DNA from 2 places in the Streptomyces sp. NPDC043726 genome. Region 1 is predicted to be linked to the other one. Evidence: riboswitches for the same ligand, from Rfam matches in the RefSeq annotation. Region 1 holds a riboswitch; the other holds the start of a gene.
The links. Region 1 has a riboswitch for cobalamin ahead of AC068Z_RS37525 (cobalamin biosynthesis protein). Riboswitches for the same ligand answer to the same signal wherever they lie in the genome.
Positions count from the first base shown of each region.

Region 2: another riboswitch for cobalamin. It lies ahead of metE (5-methyltetrahydropteroyltriglutamate--homocysteine S-methyltransferase); the one in region 1 lies ahead of AC068Z_RS37525 (cobalamin biosynthesis protein).

Region 1 is NZ_JBWKCI010000018.1:63,667-70,858, forward strand. It holds gene AC068Z_RS37515 (inorganic phosphate transporter) at 1-814, shown strand, start outside; gene AC068Z_RS37520 (hypothetical protein) at 849-1,070, shown strand; cobalamin riboswitch at 1,264-1,403, shown strand; gene AC068Z_RS37525 (cobalamin biosynthesis protein) at 1,505-2,446, shown strand; gene AC068Z_RS37530 (cobyric acid synthase) at 2,443-3,954, shown strand; gene cobN (cobaltochelatase subunit CobN) at 3,951-7,192, shown strand, end outside.
Region 2 is NZ_JBWKCI010000015.1:38,488-45,679, forward strand. It holds gene AC068Z_RS34855 ((2Fe-2S)-binding protein) at 1-199, shown strand, start outside; gene metE (5-methyltetrahydropteroyltriglutamate--homocysteine S-methyltransferase) at 259-2,577, opposite strand; cobalamin riboswitch at 2,722-2,944, opposite strand; gene AC068Z_RS34865 (3-hydroxybutyryl-CoA dehydrogenase) at 3,026-3,895, opposite strand; gene aceB (malate synthase A) at 3,892-5,484, opposite strand; gene aceA (isocitrate lyase) at 5,563-6,843, opposite strand.

The DNA.
Region 1 (7,192 bases):
CCCGCTGGTCGCGGGCATCGCGGCGCTGCTCGCGACGAAGCTGATGTACTCCCTGGGCAAGAAGGCCGAGGGCAGCAAGTCCTCCGAGAAGGGCTACCGCGCCGGGCAGATCGCCTCGGCCGGCCTGGTCTCGCTGGCCCACGGCACCAACGACGCGCAGAAGACCATGGGCATCATCACCCTCGCCCTGGTCGCCGGCGGCACCCTCGCCCCCGACTCCGACCCGCCGATGTGGGTCATCCTCTCCGCGGGCATCGCCATCGCGCTCGGCACCTACCTGGGCGGCTGGCGGATCATCCGCACGATGGGCAAGGGCCTGACCGACCTCCAGCCGCAGCAGGGCTTCGCCGCGCAGACCAGCGCCGCGACGGTCATCCTGGCCTCCTCCCACCTCGGCTTCTCGCTCTCCACCACGCACTCCGTCTCCGGCTCGGTGATGGGCGCGGGGCTGGGCCGCAAGGGCGGCGTGGTGCGCTGGTCGACGGCGACGCGGATGTTCGTCGCGTGGGGCCTGACGCTGCCGGCGGCGGCGCTGGTCGCCGCGGTCGCCGAGTGGGTCACCGGCTTCGGCAGCTGGGGCACCGGCCTCGTGGCGGTCTTCCTGGTCGCCTCCAGCGCGGCGATCTGGAAGATCTCGCGTCGTGAGGTCGTCGACCACACGAACGTCAACGAGACCGCCGAGGAGCCGGCCGGCGTCGTCACGACGGCCATGGCCGCGGTCACCCCGCCCCCGGCGGGCACGGTGACCGAAGACCTCACGGCGACGATCCCGGCCCCGGCCGGCGAACCGGCCCCGTCGCAGGCCACCGTCTGACCCGCCCACCCGGCTCTCTGAAGGAATCAGCATCATGAAGATCGACTGGGCGGCCCTCGGCTCCGTCTTCGGCGTCAGCCTCGTGGTCACCGTGGCCCTCGTGGCCCTCTTCACCCTCGGCATCACCGGCCTCGCCCGCCGCGAACGAGCGGCGGAGCAGGGCGGCACCGCGACGGTCGCGCTCACGGGTGCGTACGCCTGCTTCGCGGCCTGCGCCGCGGCCGTGGGCTACGGCATCTACCTGATCGTGGCCTGACGGCTCCCCGCCAAGACACCCAGACGCGCGCTCTGTCCGATCGCCCCTGCCGGGCGACGGGCGGGGCGCGTTGTCGTATGCGGGCGGGTGGGTCTTCCCGACGCCCCGGGCGGCGCTGTTCCCACCCCGTCCCACGGGGCCCGATGTGGGCCTCAGCACACTCTTCCCTCGCAGGTCAACAGCGAGTTGACGGCCGTTCCGGGGCCGTGGTGGACTGCCGGAGCCAATTACGGCGGCAGGAGAGGAAGCCGGTGCGAGTCCGGCGCGGTCCCGCCACTGTCACCGGGGTAGGTAGCCCCGGGAGCCAGGAACTCTCACCGCCGGTCTAGTCGAACCAGGGCGTGGACACCCTGAGTGAGGACATGTCGCGATGCTCGCCTGCCTGTTGACACCCAGCGCCAGACCCCTTTCCGACTCCGCGACCGGCTGAGCCGATGCGGGCCGATCGCGTCTTCGCGTACGGCGCCGCCGCCGGCCTCCTGGGTGACCTGCTCCTCGGCGATCCGCGCCGTGGGCATCCGGTCGCCGCGTTCGGACGGGCCGCGGGTGCCGTGGAGCGGGTGCTGTGGCGGGACGACCGGGGGCGGGGCGCGTTGCACACCGCCGTGTGCGCCGGTGGCGCCGTCGCCGTCGGCGCTCTCACCTCTCGTGCGGTACGACACTCCCCCGCCGCGTCCGTCGTCCTCACCGGCCTCGCCACCTGGGCAGTCGTCGGGGGGACTTCGCTCGCCCGTGAGGCCCGGAGCATCGGGCGCGCGCTCGAAGCACGGGACGTGGAGGCCGCGCGGGCACGGCTGCCGCATCTGTGCGGGCGCGATCCGCAGGCGCTCGACGCCGACGGGATCGCCCGGGCCGTCGTGGAGTCCGTCGCCGAGAACACCTCCGACGCCGTGGTCGGCGCGCTGGTGTGGGGCGCGCTCGGCGGGGTGCCGGGACTCTTCGGGTTCCGGGCCGTGAACACCCTCGACGCCATGGTCGGCCACAAGTCGCCCCGCTACCGGCGCTACGGGTGGGCTTCGGCCCGCCTCGACGACGTCGCCGGGTGGCCGGGGGCGCGGCTGACCGCCGTACTCGCCGCCGTCGCCGGGGGGAATCCCCAGGGTGCGGTACGCGCCTGGCGCGCCGACGCCGAGAAGCACCCGAGCCCCAACGCCGGGCCCGTGGAGGCCTCGTTCGCGGGGGCGCTGGGCGTCCGGCTCGGCGGGACTCTGTCGTACGGCGGACGCGTCGAACATCGACCGGTACTCAACGGGGAGGGGCGGGCAGTGGAAGTCGGGGACATCGAACGGGCCGTACGGCTGTCGCGGCGGGTCGGCTGGCTGGCGCTCGGCGTCAGCGTCGTCGCGCGCCGGGTCGTGAAGGGGCGTACGTCATGACGGGCGGTGGGCTGCTCGTCGCCGGGACCACCTCCGATGCCGGGAAGAGCGTCGTCACCGCCGGTATCTGCCGGTGGCTGGTGCGGCAGGGGGTCAAGGTGGCTCCCTTCAAGGCGCAGAACATGTCGCTCAACTCCTTCGTCACCCGCGAGGGCGCCGAGATCGGGCGGGCCCAGGCCATGCAGGCCCAGGCCTGCCGCGTCGAGCCGACCGCGCTGATGAACCCGGTGCTGCTCAAGCCCGGTGGTGAGCAGAGCAGCCAGGTGGTGCTCATGGGCAAGCCGGTGGGCGAGTTGAGCGCGCGCGGGTACCACGGGGGGCGGCAGCAGCAGCTCCTCGGGACGGTGCTCGACTGTCTGGCCGAACTGCGGGGCACGTATGACGCGGTGATCTGTGAGGGGGCCGGTTCGCCCGCCGAGATCAATCTGCGGCGGACCGACATCGTGAACATGGGGATCGCCCGGAACGCCGGGCTGCCCGTGGTCGTGGTCGGCGACATCGACCGCGGGGGTGTCTTCGCCTCCTTCTTCGGCACGGTCGCGCTGCTCTCGCCCGAGGACCAGCGGCTCGTCGCCGGGTTCCTCGTCAACAAGTTCCGCGGTGACGTCTCGCTGCTGGAGCCGGGCCTGGACATGCTGCACGGCCTCACCGGGCGGCGGACCTACGGCGTCCTGCCCTTCCGGCACGGGCTCGGCATCGACGAGGAGGACGGCCTGCGGGTGTCGCTGCGGGGAGCCGTCCGGGAGTCCCAGGTCTCCTCCCCCGTCGGCGAGGACGTGCTGCGCGTCGCCGTCTGTGCCGTGCCGCTCATGTCCAACTTCACCGACGTCGACGCCCTCGCCGCCGAGCCGGGTGTCGTCGTGCGGTTCGTGGACCGGCCGGAGGAACTGGCCGACGCGGATCTCGTCGTCGTCCCCGGGACCCGGGGCACGGTCCGCGCGCTGGAGTGGCTGCGGGAGCGGGGGCTCGCGGAGGCGATCGTGCGACGAGCCGCCGAGGAGCGGCCCGTCCTCGGCGTCTGCGGTGGCTTCCAACTCCTCGGCGAGCACATCGAGGACGACGTCGAGAGCCGTCGCGGTCATGTCCCCGGACTCGGGATCCTGCCCGTCCGCGTGCGGTTCGCGCGCGAGAAGACCCTCACCCGGCCCGTCGGCGAGGCCCTCGGCGAGCGGGTCGAGGGGTACGAGATCCACCACGGGGTCGCCTCCGTGCACGGCGGTGAACCCTTCCTGGACGGCTGCCGGGTCGGGCAGACCTGGGGCACCCACTGGCACGGCTCACTGGAGTCGGACGGTTTCCGCCGTGCCTTCCTGCGCGAGGTGGCGGCCGCCGCGGGCCGCCGTTTCGTGCCGGCCGCCGACACCTCGTTCGCCGCGCTGCGCGAGGAGCAGCTCGATGTGCTCGGCGATCTGATCGAACAGCACGCGGACACCGACGCGCTCCGGCGGCTCATCGAGTCGGGCGCGCCGCAAGGACTGCCTTTCATTCCACCGGGAGCGCCCGCATGAGCACAGTGTTGTTGTTGTCGACCGCCGACACGGATCTGCTGGCGGCCAGGGCGGCGTCCGGTGCCTCCTACCGGATCGGCAATCCGACCCGGGTGGACGTCGCGGAGGAGCTCCCCGGCCTCCTCGATGGCGCGGACATCGCCGTCGTACGGCTGCTCGGCGGCAAGCGCGCCTGGGAGGACGGGCTCGCCACGCTGAAGGCCTCCGGCATCCCGACCGTGCTGCTGGGCGGAGAGGCCGTCCCGGACGCGGAGTTGATGGCCGAGTCGTCGGTACCCGCCGGTGTCGTCGCCGAGGCGCTGCGGTACCTCGTCGAGGGCGGCCCCGCCAACCTCACCGAACTCGCCCGCTTCCTCTCCGACACCGTGCTGCTCACGGGCGAGGGGTTCGTCGAGCCGCAGAAGATGCCGGAGTACGGCGTCCACGGCGACCGCGCCCTGGAGGGCGGCCGGCCCACCGTCGGCGTGCTCTTCTACCGCGCCCATGAACTGAGCGGCAACACCGGCTTCGTCGACACGCTCTGCGACGCCATTGAGGCGCGCGGCGCCAACGCCCTGCCGGTGTACTGCGGTTCGCTGCGCGGCGCCGACGCGGGGCTGTACGAGATCCTCGGCCGGGCCGACGCGCTCGTCGCCACGGTCCTGGCGGCGGGCGGCACGCACGCCTCGGAGGCCTCGGCGGGCGGGGACGAGGAGGCGTGGGACATCGGGGCCCTCGCCGACCTCGACATCCCGGTGCTGCAAGGGCTGTGCCTCACGTCGTCCAGAGCCGCCTGGGACGAGTCCGACGCCGCCCTCTCGCCCATGGACGCGGCCATGCAGGTCGCCATCCCGGAGTTCGACGGCCGGCTCGTCACGGTGCCGTTCTCCTTCAAGGAGCAGGGCCCGGACGACGTCCCGGTGTACGTCGCCGACCCGGAGCGGGCCGCGCGCGTCGCCGGGATCGCCGTCCGGCACGCGGCGCTGAAGCACAAGCCGAACGTCGAGAAGAAGCTCGCGCTGGTCTTCACCGCCTACCCGACCAAGCACTCCCGCGTCGGCAACGCGGTCGGACTCGACACGCCCGCGTCGGCGGTACGGGTGCTGGACGCGCTCAAGGACGCCGGCTACGGGGTCACCGCATACCCCTCCGGCGGCGACGAGTTGATCCACCGGCTCATCGAGGCCGGTGGCCACGACGTCGAGTGGCTCACCGAGGAACAGCTGGCCTCGGCGCCCGCACGGGTGCCGCTCACCGACTACCGGGCCTGGTTCGAGAAGCTCGACCCGGAACTGAAGCAGGCGATGACCGAGGCGTGGGGCGAGCCGCCGGGTTCGCTGTACGTGGACGGGGACGACATCGTGCTCGCCTCCCTCCAGTTCGGCAATGTCGTCGTGATGATCCAGCCGCCGCGCGGCTTCGGCGAGAACCCGATCGCGATCTACCACGACCCGGACATGCCGCCGTCCCACCACTACATGGCCGCCTACCGGTGGCTGGAGAACTCCTTCGGCGCCGACGCGATCGTCCACATGGGCAAGCACGGCACGATGGAGTGGCTGCCGGGCAAGGGGCTCGGCCTCAGCGGAGGCTGCGCCCCGGACGCGGTGCTCGGTGAACTCCCGCTGATCTACCCGTTCATCGTCAACGACCCCGGCGAGGGAACTCAGGCCAAGCGGCGCGGGCACGCCACGGTCGTCGACCATCTCGTCCCGCCGATGGCCCGGGCCGACACCTACGGCGACCTGGCCAAGCTGGAACAACTCCTCGACGAGTACGCCCTGGTGAGCGACCTCGACCCGGCGAAGGCGCCGGCCGTACGGGCGCAGATCTGGACGCTGGTGAAGGCGGCCGAACTCCACCACGACCTGCACGTCGACGAGCAGCCGGACGACGAGGCGTTCGACGAGTTCGTCATGCACATCGACGGCTATCTGTGCGAGATCAAGGACGTGCAGATCAGGGACGGGCTGCACGTCCTCGGCGACGGACCGGCCGGCGAACCGCGCGTCAACCTCGTGCTCGCCGTGCTGCGCGCCTCACAGGTGTGGGGCGGCCAGGCGAACGCGCTGCCGGGGCTGCGGAGTGCGCTGGCCGCCCATTTCGGGCTGGACGAGAAGGAGTTGCTGGCCGAGCCGGGCACCCCGGTGAAGGTGCCGGTCGAGCTGAGCGACCTCGTCGAGGGCCCGTCGCGCACGGCCGCCGACGCGATCGACCTGCTGGAGCAGCTGTGCCGCCGGGTCGCCGAGGGCATGGAGGAGCGGGACTGGCGGGCCGCGGCCGTACCGGCGCTCGTGCGTGAGGTCATCGGCACCGAACTGCCGGACGCCGTGCGGGTGTTGGAGTTCGCCTGCGACGAGGTCGTACCGCGCCTGGCGAAGACCACCGACGAGATCGGGCACATTCTCCGGGCCCTCAACGGCGGATACGTCCCGGCCGGGCCCTCCGGCTCCCCCACCCGCGGTCTGGTCAACGTCCTGCCGACCGGCCGCAACTTCTACTCGGTCGACCCCAAGGCCATCCCCTCCCGGCTGAGTTGGGAGGTCGGCCAGTCCCTCGCCGACTCGCTGGTGGCTCGCTACCTCCAGGACACCGGCGAGTACCCGAAGTCCGTCGGGCTCACGGTGTGGGGCACGTCCGCGATGCGCACCCAGGGTGACGACATCGCGGAGATCCTGGCGCTGCTGGGCTGCCGTCCGGTGTGGGACGACGCCTCGCGCCGGGTGACCGGGTTCGAGGTGGTGGCTCTGGAGGAGCTGGGACGGCCGCGCATCGACGTCACCGTCCGGATCTCCGGGTTCTTCCGGGACGCGTTCCCGCATGTGGTCGGGCTGATCGACGACGCGGTGCGGGCGGTGGCCGAGCTGGACGAGCCCGCCTCGCGGAACTTCGTCAAGGCGCACGCCGACGAGGACACCGCCGAGCACGGCGACCGGCGCCGGGCGACCGCGCGGGTCTTCGGCTCCAAGCCGGGCGCGTACGGCGCCGGGCTGCTGCCGCTGATCGACGCCCGCAACTGGCGCTCGGACGCCGACCTCGCCGAGGTGTACGCGGTGTGGGGCGGCTACGCCTACGGCCGCGGGCTCGACGGGCGGGCGGCGCGCGGGGACATGGAGACGGCGTTTCGGCGGATCGCGGTCGCGGCGAAGAACGTCGACACCCGCGAGCACGACCTCGTCGACGCCGACGACTACTTCCAGTACCACGGCGGCATGGTCGCGATGGTGCGCCATCTGACGGGCACCAGCCCCGAGGCGTA
Region 2 (7,192 bases), on a different contig from region 1:
GGCTCGTGCTGTTCTGACGGCCAGGCCGGATCTGCGTGAGCCCCTCACCGACCTCGTGGGCGCCTTGCTGAACACCGGCCGACTCGCGGCCACCGGACACCTCACCGGGCCCAACCTCGGCTTCCGGCGGCGCAGTTGCTGCCTGTATTACCGGGTGCCGTCGGGAGCCAAGTGCGGGGACTGCGCGCTGGCCGGATGACGGAGGAGTGCTCGGCCGGGAAACGAAGAACCCCGCTTCCCGGCCGGGCGATGTCGATGTCAGGTCGTCGGCAGCTCCCCGCGGACCGCTCGGGCCGCCGTCACCAGGTTCTCCAGGGAGGTGCGGGTCTCGGGCCAGCCGCGGGTCTTCAGGCCGCAGTCGGGGTTGACCCACAGCCGTTCGGCCGGGATGGCCTCAAGGCCGATGCGCAGCAGCTCCGCCGCCTCCGCCGCGCTCGGTACGCGCGGCGAGTGGATGTCGTAGACGCCCGGTCCGGCCTCGCGCGGGTAGCCGTGCGCGGCGAGTTCGCGGGCCACCTGCATGTGGGAGCGGGCGGCCTCCAGGCTGATGACGTCCGCGTCGAGATCGTCGATGGCCTGCACGATGTCGCCGAACTCGGCGTAGCACATATGGGTGTGGATCTGCGTGTTCGGCCGCACGCCGGCGGTGGTGAGCCGGAAGGCCTCCGTGGCCCAGGCCAGGTACGCGGCACGGTCGGCGGCGCGCAGCGGCAGTGTCTCGCGCAGGGCGGGCTCGTCGACCTGGATCACCGAAGTACCAGCCGCCTCCAAGTCGTTGACCTCGTCACGCAGGGCCAGGGCGACCTGGCGGGCGGTCTCACCGAGCGGCTGGTCGTCGCGGACGAAGGACCAGGCGAGCATGGTGACCGGACCGGTGAGCATGCCCTTGACCGGGCGGTCCGTGAGCGATTGGGCGTACGTCGTCCAGCGCACCGTCATCGCCTCGGGACGGGAGATGTCGCCGGCGAGGATCGGCGGGCGGACGTAGCGGGTGCCGTAGGACTGGACCCAGCCGTGCTGCGTGACGAGGTAGCCGGTGAGCCGCTCGGCGAAGTACTGGACCATGTCGTTGCGTTCGGCCTCGCCGTGCACGAGGACGTCCAGGCCGGCCTTCTCCTGGAAGGCGACGACCTCCTGGATCTCGGCCCTGACCCGCTCCTCGTAGCCGGCCGTGTCGATCCGGCCCGCCCTCAAGTCGGCGCGCGCCGAACGCAGTTCACCGGTCTGCGGGAACGAGCCGATGGTCGTGGTCGGCAGCAGCGGCAGGCCCAGGTGGGCACGCTGGGCGGCGGCGCGTTCGGCGTACGGCTGGGCGCGGCGCGCGTCGGCCTCGGTGACCGCCCCCGCGCGGGCGCGCACGGCCGGGTCGCGGGTGATCGGCGAACCCGCGCGGGAGGCCAGGTCGGCCCGGTTGGCGGCGAGTTCCGCGGTGATCGTGTCCGTGCCGCGGGTCAGTGCCCTGGTGAGGGTGACGATCTCGGCCGTCTTCTGCCGGGCGAAGGCGAGCCAGCGCCGGATCTGAGGCTCGATGTCCCGTTCCGCGGCCGCGTCCAGGGGCATATGAAGGAGGGAGCAGGAGGCGGCGACGTCGACCCGGTCGGCGAGACCGAGCAGGGTGCCGAGCGTGGACAGGGACTTCGCAAGGTCGTTGATCCAGATGTTGCGGCCGTCGACGACCCCGGCGACCAGCCGCTTGCCGGGCAGTCCGCCGACAGCGGCGAGCGCCTCCAGGTTGGCGGCGGCGGACGCGGTGAAGTCGAGGGCCAGCCCTTCGACCGGGGCCTTCGCCAGGACCGGCAGCGCCTGGCCGAGCCGGTCGAAGTACGAGGCGACCAGCAGCTTCGGCCGGTCGGTGCGGGCGCCCAGGTCACGGTAGGCGCGCTCCAGGGCGTTCAGCTCCGCCGGGGTACGGTCCTGTACGAAAGCGGGCTCGTCGAGCTGGACCCACTCGGCGCCGGCGGCCCGCAGATCGGCCAGGACCTCGGCGTACACCGGCAGCAGCCGGTCGAGCAGGGTGAGGGGTTCGAAGTCCGCGCTCACCCCCGGCGCGGGCTTGGCGAGCAGCAGGTAGGTGACCGGTCCGACCAGGACGGGTCGGGCGGTCAGGCCGAGCGCGAGGGCCTCCTTGAGGTGAGCGACCTGCTGGGCGGAGTGCGCGCTGAAAGTGGTGTCCGGTCCCAGCTCGGGGACCAGGTAGTGGTAGTTGGTGTCGAACCACTTGGTCATTTCCAGCGGCGCGACGTCCTGGGTGCCGCGCGCCATCGCGAAGTAGCCGTCGAGGGCGTCGGACTCGACGGCGGCGCGATGCCGCTCGGGGACGGCGCCGACCATGACGGTGGTGTCGAGTACGTGGTCGTAGTACGAGAAGTCGCCGGTGGGGACTTCGTCGATGCCGGCGTCGGCGAGCCGGCGCCAGGTGGCGGCACGCAGGTCGGCGGCGGTGGCGTGGAGGGCGTCGGCGGTGCCGCGGCCCTTCCAGTAGCCCTCGATCGCCCTCTTCAGTTCCCGGTTGGGGCCCTGGCGGGGGTAGCCGTACACGGTGGCCCGTGCTGCCGCGGCTGCGGACTTCGCTGTCACGGAGATCTCCTTCGCGAGATGAATCCCTGAGATCCCGGGGACGGGACGAGAGCGCGAAGGGGTGACGAACCCGGCGGACAGCGGTCCGCCCGGTGGTACGCCGACCCGCCCTCGAGGTCACCGGGATGTCCGCGCACGGAACGGTCCGCGCGCGGGCAGTTGGCAGGTCTTCGGACTCGCGGGCACGCCCTCCGTCCGGAGGACATCTACTGGCCGTCGCTTCCCAGACCCGGTAGGTCGGGTCCAGTGCGTATGACGGCGGTCGTTCCCACTCACCGCTGCGGGGCAGTCCCGGATTCCCACCGGGTTCCCTCTTACGACGCATCCCGCCTGGCGGACGGGGCGAACCAGCTGCACGGCCAGCGTACGGGGCGATCCGGGGGAGCGGTGGAGCAAGTCCGGTATTCGGACGGGGAGTCGAGTGAGTGGTCCCGTGGTGCCGGGGTGCTCACTCCCGGCCGTACACGTGGAACCCGCGGCCCGTCTTGCGGCCCAGCAGCCCCGCCTCGACCATCCGCTGGAGCAGCGGGGGAGGGGCGTAGAGAGGTTCCTTGAACTCGTCGTAGAGCGATTCGGCGATGGACGCGACGGTGTCGAGCCCGATCAGGTCGGCGAGCTTCAGCGGGCCCATGGGGTGGGCGCAGCCCAGCTCCATGCCGGCGTCGATGTCGGAGGCGGTGGCGAAGCCGGACTCCGTCATGCGGATCGCCGAGAGGAGGTAGGGGATCAGCAGTGCGTTGACGACGAAGCCGGAGCGGTCGCGGGAGTGGACGACCCTCTTGCCGAGGATCTCGGCCGCGAAGCGCTCGACGGCGGTCACGGTCGCGGGCGAGGTGTGCAGCGACGCCACCACCTCGACCAGGGGCAGCACCGGCACGGGGTTGAAGAAGTGCAGCCCCACCACGCGGTCGGCGCGGCTCGTGGTCATGCCGAGGCGCATCACCGGCAAGGAGGAGGTGTTGGTGGCGAGGATCGCCTCCGGGTCCACGACGATCTTGTCGAGGGCGGTGAAGATCTCGGTCTTGGCGTCGGCGTTCTCGATGACGGCCTCGACGACGAGCTGACGGTCCGCCAGGTCCTCCAGGCTGCCGGTGAAGACCAGCCGGGCGAGCGCGTCCCGCGCCGCCGCCGGATCCAGCTTGCCGCGGGCGACTGCACGGTCCAGCGAGGCCGCCACCCGGTCGCGTGCCGCCCGCGCAGCGGTGGCGTCGGCCTCGCAGACCACCGTGTCGAGCCCGGCCCGTGCGCACACCTCGGCGATGCCGGCCCCCATCTGCCCGCCGCCCACGACGCCGACGCGCCGGACAGTCGCGCTCATGACCGCGGCTCCGCGCGCTCGACGAGGTGGCCGGAGTAGGCCTCCGGGGTGAAGAACAGCGGCAGTTCACCGGTGAGGGCGGTGCGCTCGAACAGCTCCCGCGCCTCCTCGACCCGTGCCCACGGCAGCTCGGCGCCGAGGGCGGCGGCCTCCTCGTCGAGCATCCGCAGTACCGCCTCCCGCTCGATCACCCGGTGCCGCAGCCACTGCCAGATCTGCACCCGGGCGATCTCGGCCGTGGCGGCGTCCTCCATCAGCCCGTACAGCGCGACCGCGCCCTGGCCGCGCAGCCAGGCGTCGAAGTAGCGCAACGCCACGGCGACGTTGGTGCGCACTCCCTGCGCCGTGGGCGGACCGCTGATCCGGCGGACGGACAGCAGGTCGGCCGCCGTGACCGCCACGTCGTCACGGGTGCGGTCCATCTGGTGCGGGCGGTCGGTGAGGACCGCGTCGAAGACCTCGCGGCACACCGGCACGAGACCCGGATGGGCCACCCAGGACCCGTCGAAGCCGTCCTCCGCCTCGCGCTCCTTGTCCAGGCGCACCGAGGCGAGCGCCGCCTCGTGGGCGGCCGGGTCCCGGCTCGGCACCTGGGCGGCCATGCCGCCGATGGCGTGGGCGCCGCGCCGGTGGCAGGTGCGGACCAGGAGTTCGGTGTACGCCCGCATGAAGGGCGCGGTCATCGTCACGTTGGCCCGGTCGGGCAGCAGGAAGTCGGTGCGGTGGCCGAAGGTCTTGATCAGGCTGAACAGGTAGTCCCAGCGGCCCGCGTTGAGGCCGGAGCTGTGCTCACGCAGCTCGTGGAGGATCTCCTCCATCTCGAATGCGGCGGTGATCGTCTCGACGAGGACGGTGGCGCGGACGGTGCCGCGGGGGATGCCGAGCAGCTCCTGGGCGGCGACGAAGATGTCGTTCCACAGACGGGCCTCGTAGCGGTTCTCCAGCTTGGGCAGGTAGAAGTACGGACCCTGGCCGGCGTCGATCTGACGCTGCGCGCAGTGGAAGAAGTACAGCCCGAAGTCCACCAGCGCGGCGGGCACCGGTCGGCCGTCGAACTCCAGGTGCTCCTCGTCGAGGTGCCAGCCGCGCGGCCGCACGACGATGGTGGCGAGCCGTTCGCCGAGCCGGTACTCCTTGCCCTCCGGACTGGTGAAGTCGAGTCTGCGCTCGATGGCGTCCAGCAGGGTCAGCTGACCGTCGATGACGTTGTCCCAGGTGGGGGCGGTGGCGTCCTCGAAGTCCGCCATCCACACCTGAGCGCCGGAGTTGAGGGCGTTGACGGCCATGCGGCGCTCGGGCGGTCCGGTGATCTCCACGCGCCGGTCGGTCAGTCCGGGGGCGGGCGGTGCGACGCGCCAGCTCGGGTCGTCGCGGACGGCGGTGGTGACCACGGGGAAGTCGAGCGGAGAACCGCTGGCCAGGCGCAGCACCTGGCGGCGCCGCTCCTTCATCAAATCCTGTCGGCGCGGGCCGAACTCCGCGGCCAGCCGTCCGACGAAGTCCAGGGCGGCGGGGGTGAGGATCTCGTCGTGGCGGTCGCCCGGGGCGGCGAGGACGCGGACGTGGTGGGTGAGTGCGCTGGTGGACATCGGGTTCTCCTGCGGGAGGGGTGGGGAGCGGGGGCGTACGGGGACGGTCGTACGCCCCCGCTGGTCAGGTGTGTCGGCCTAGTGGAACTGCTCCTCCTCGGTGGAACCGGCCAGCGCGGTCGTGGAAGAGGCGGGGTTGACGGCCGTGGACACGAGGTCGAAGTAGCCGGTGCCGACCTCCCGCTGGTGCTTGACGGCGGTGAAGCCCTGCGCCTGCGCGGCGAACTCCCGTTCCTGGAGGTCGACGTAGGCGGTCATGCCGTGCTCGGCGTAGCCGCGGGCCAGGTCGAACATGCCGTGGTTCAGGGAGTGGAAGCCGGCCAGGGTGATGAACTGGAAGCGGTAGCCCATCGCGCCCAGCTCCCGCTGGAACTTGGCGATCTGGTCGTCGTCCAGCGCGGCCTTCCAGTTGAAGGACGGCGAGCAGTTGTAGGCGAGCATCTGGTCGGGGTACTGGGCGTGGATGGCCTCGGCGAACTCGCGTGCCTGGGCGAGGTCCGGGGTGCCGGTCTCGACCCAGATGAGGTCGGCGTAGGGCGCGTAGGCCAGGCCGCGGGCGATGACGGGGGCCATGCCGTTGCGGACCCGGTAGAAGCCCTCCGCGGTGCGCTCGCCGGTGACGAACTCGGCGTCACGCTCGTCGACGTCGGAGGTCAGCAGGTTGGCCGCCAGCGCGTCGGTGCGGGCGATGATGACGGTGGGCACATCGGCGATGTCGGCGGCGAGGCGGGCCGCGTTGAGGGTGCGGATGTGCTGGGAGGTGGGCACGAGCACCTTGCCGCCGAGGTGGCCGCACTTCTTCTCGGAGGCGAGCTGGTCCTCGTAGTGGATGCCCGCCGCGCCGGCCGCGATCATCCCCTTGGTCAGCTCGAAGGCGTTGAGCGGGCCACCGAAGCCGGCCTCCGCGTCGGCGACGATCGGCGCGAGCCAGTCCACGGAGCCGTCGCCCTCGCTGGTGGCGATCTGGTCGGCGCGCAGCAGCGCGTTGTTGATCCGGCGGACCACCTGGGGCACGGAGTTGGCCGGGTACAGGCTCTGGTCGGGGTAGGTGTGGCCGGCCTGGTTGGCGTCGGCGGCGACCTGCCAGCCCGACAGGTAGATCGCCTGGAGACCTGCCTTCACCTGCTGGACGGCCTGGCCGCCGGTGAGCGCGCCGAGCGCGTGGATGTAGTCCCGCTCGTGCAGCTGCCGCCACAGCCGCTCGGCGCCGCGGCGGGCCAGGGTGTGCTCCTCCCGGACACTGCCGGAGAGCCGGACGACGTCCTCGGCGCTGTAGGTGCGCTCGATGCCGTTCCACCGCGTGTCGGTGGCCCAGCGTCGTGCCAGTTCCTCGGCTGCCTGCGTCCTCGCCTCTGCCATGACTGTCACCGTCTCCTCGGTCTGTTGCGTCTGCCAATGCCCCGCCGCCTTCGCGAACGTGGCACTGCGTGTCTTGCGACTGGAGTGCGGCCCGCCGTCACCCCGGAGGGTGAAGCGGAGCAATGCTGCCGACGCGGACTCCGCCCGTGCCGGAATCTCCGATGTCAGGGCATGAATCGCGTCCCCGATGCCGGGCGGTGCCTGCCGGGCCCGGCGGGCCGCAGTGAAACTCTGACATTGGCACTGGGTGCCATCAACCGTGGATGATTGCCAAGTTCTGCGAATCTTCGGGCCGCCGTTTGCCAACCTTGCGAAGGGTGGTCACGGGTCCGGGTTCGCGTACGCTGAC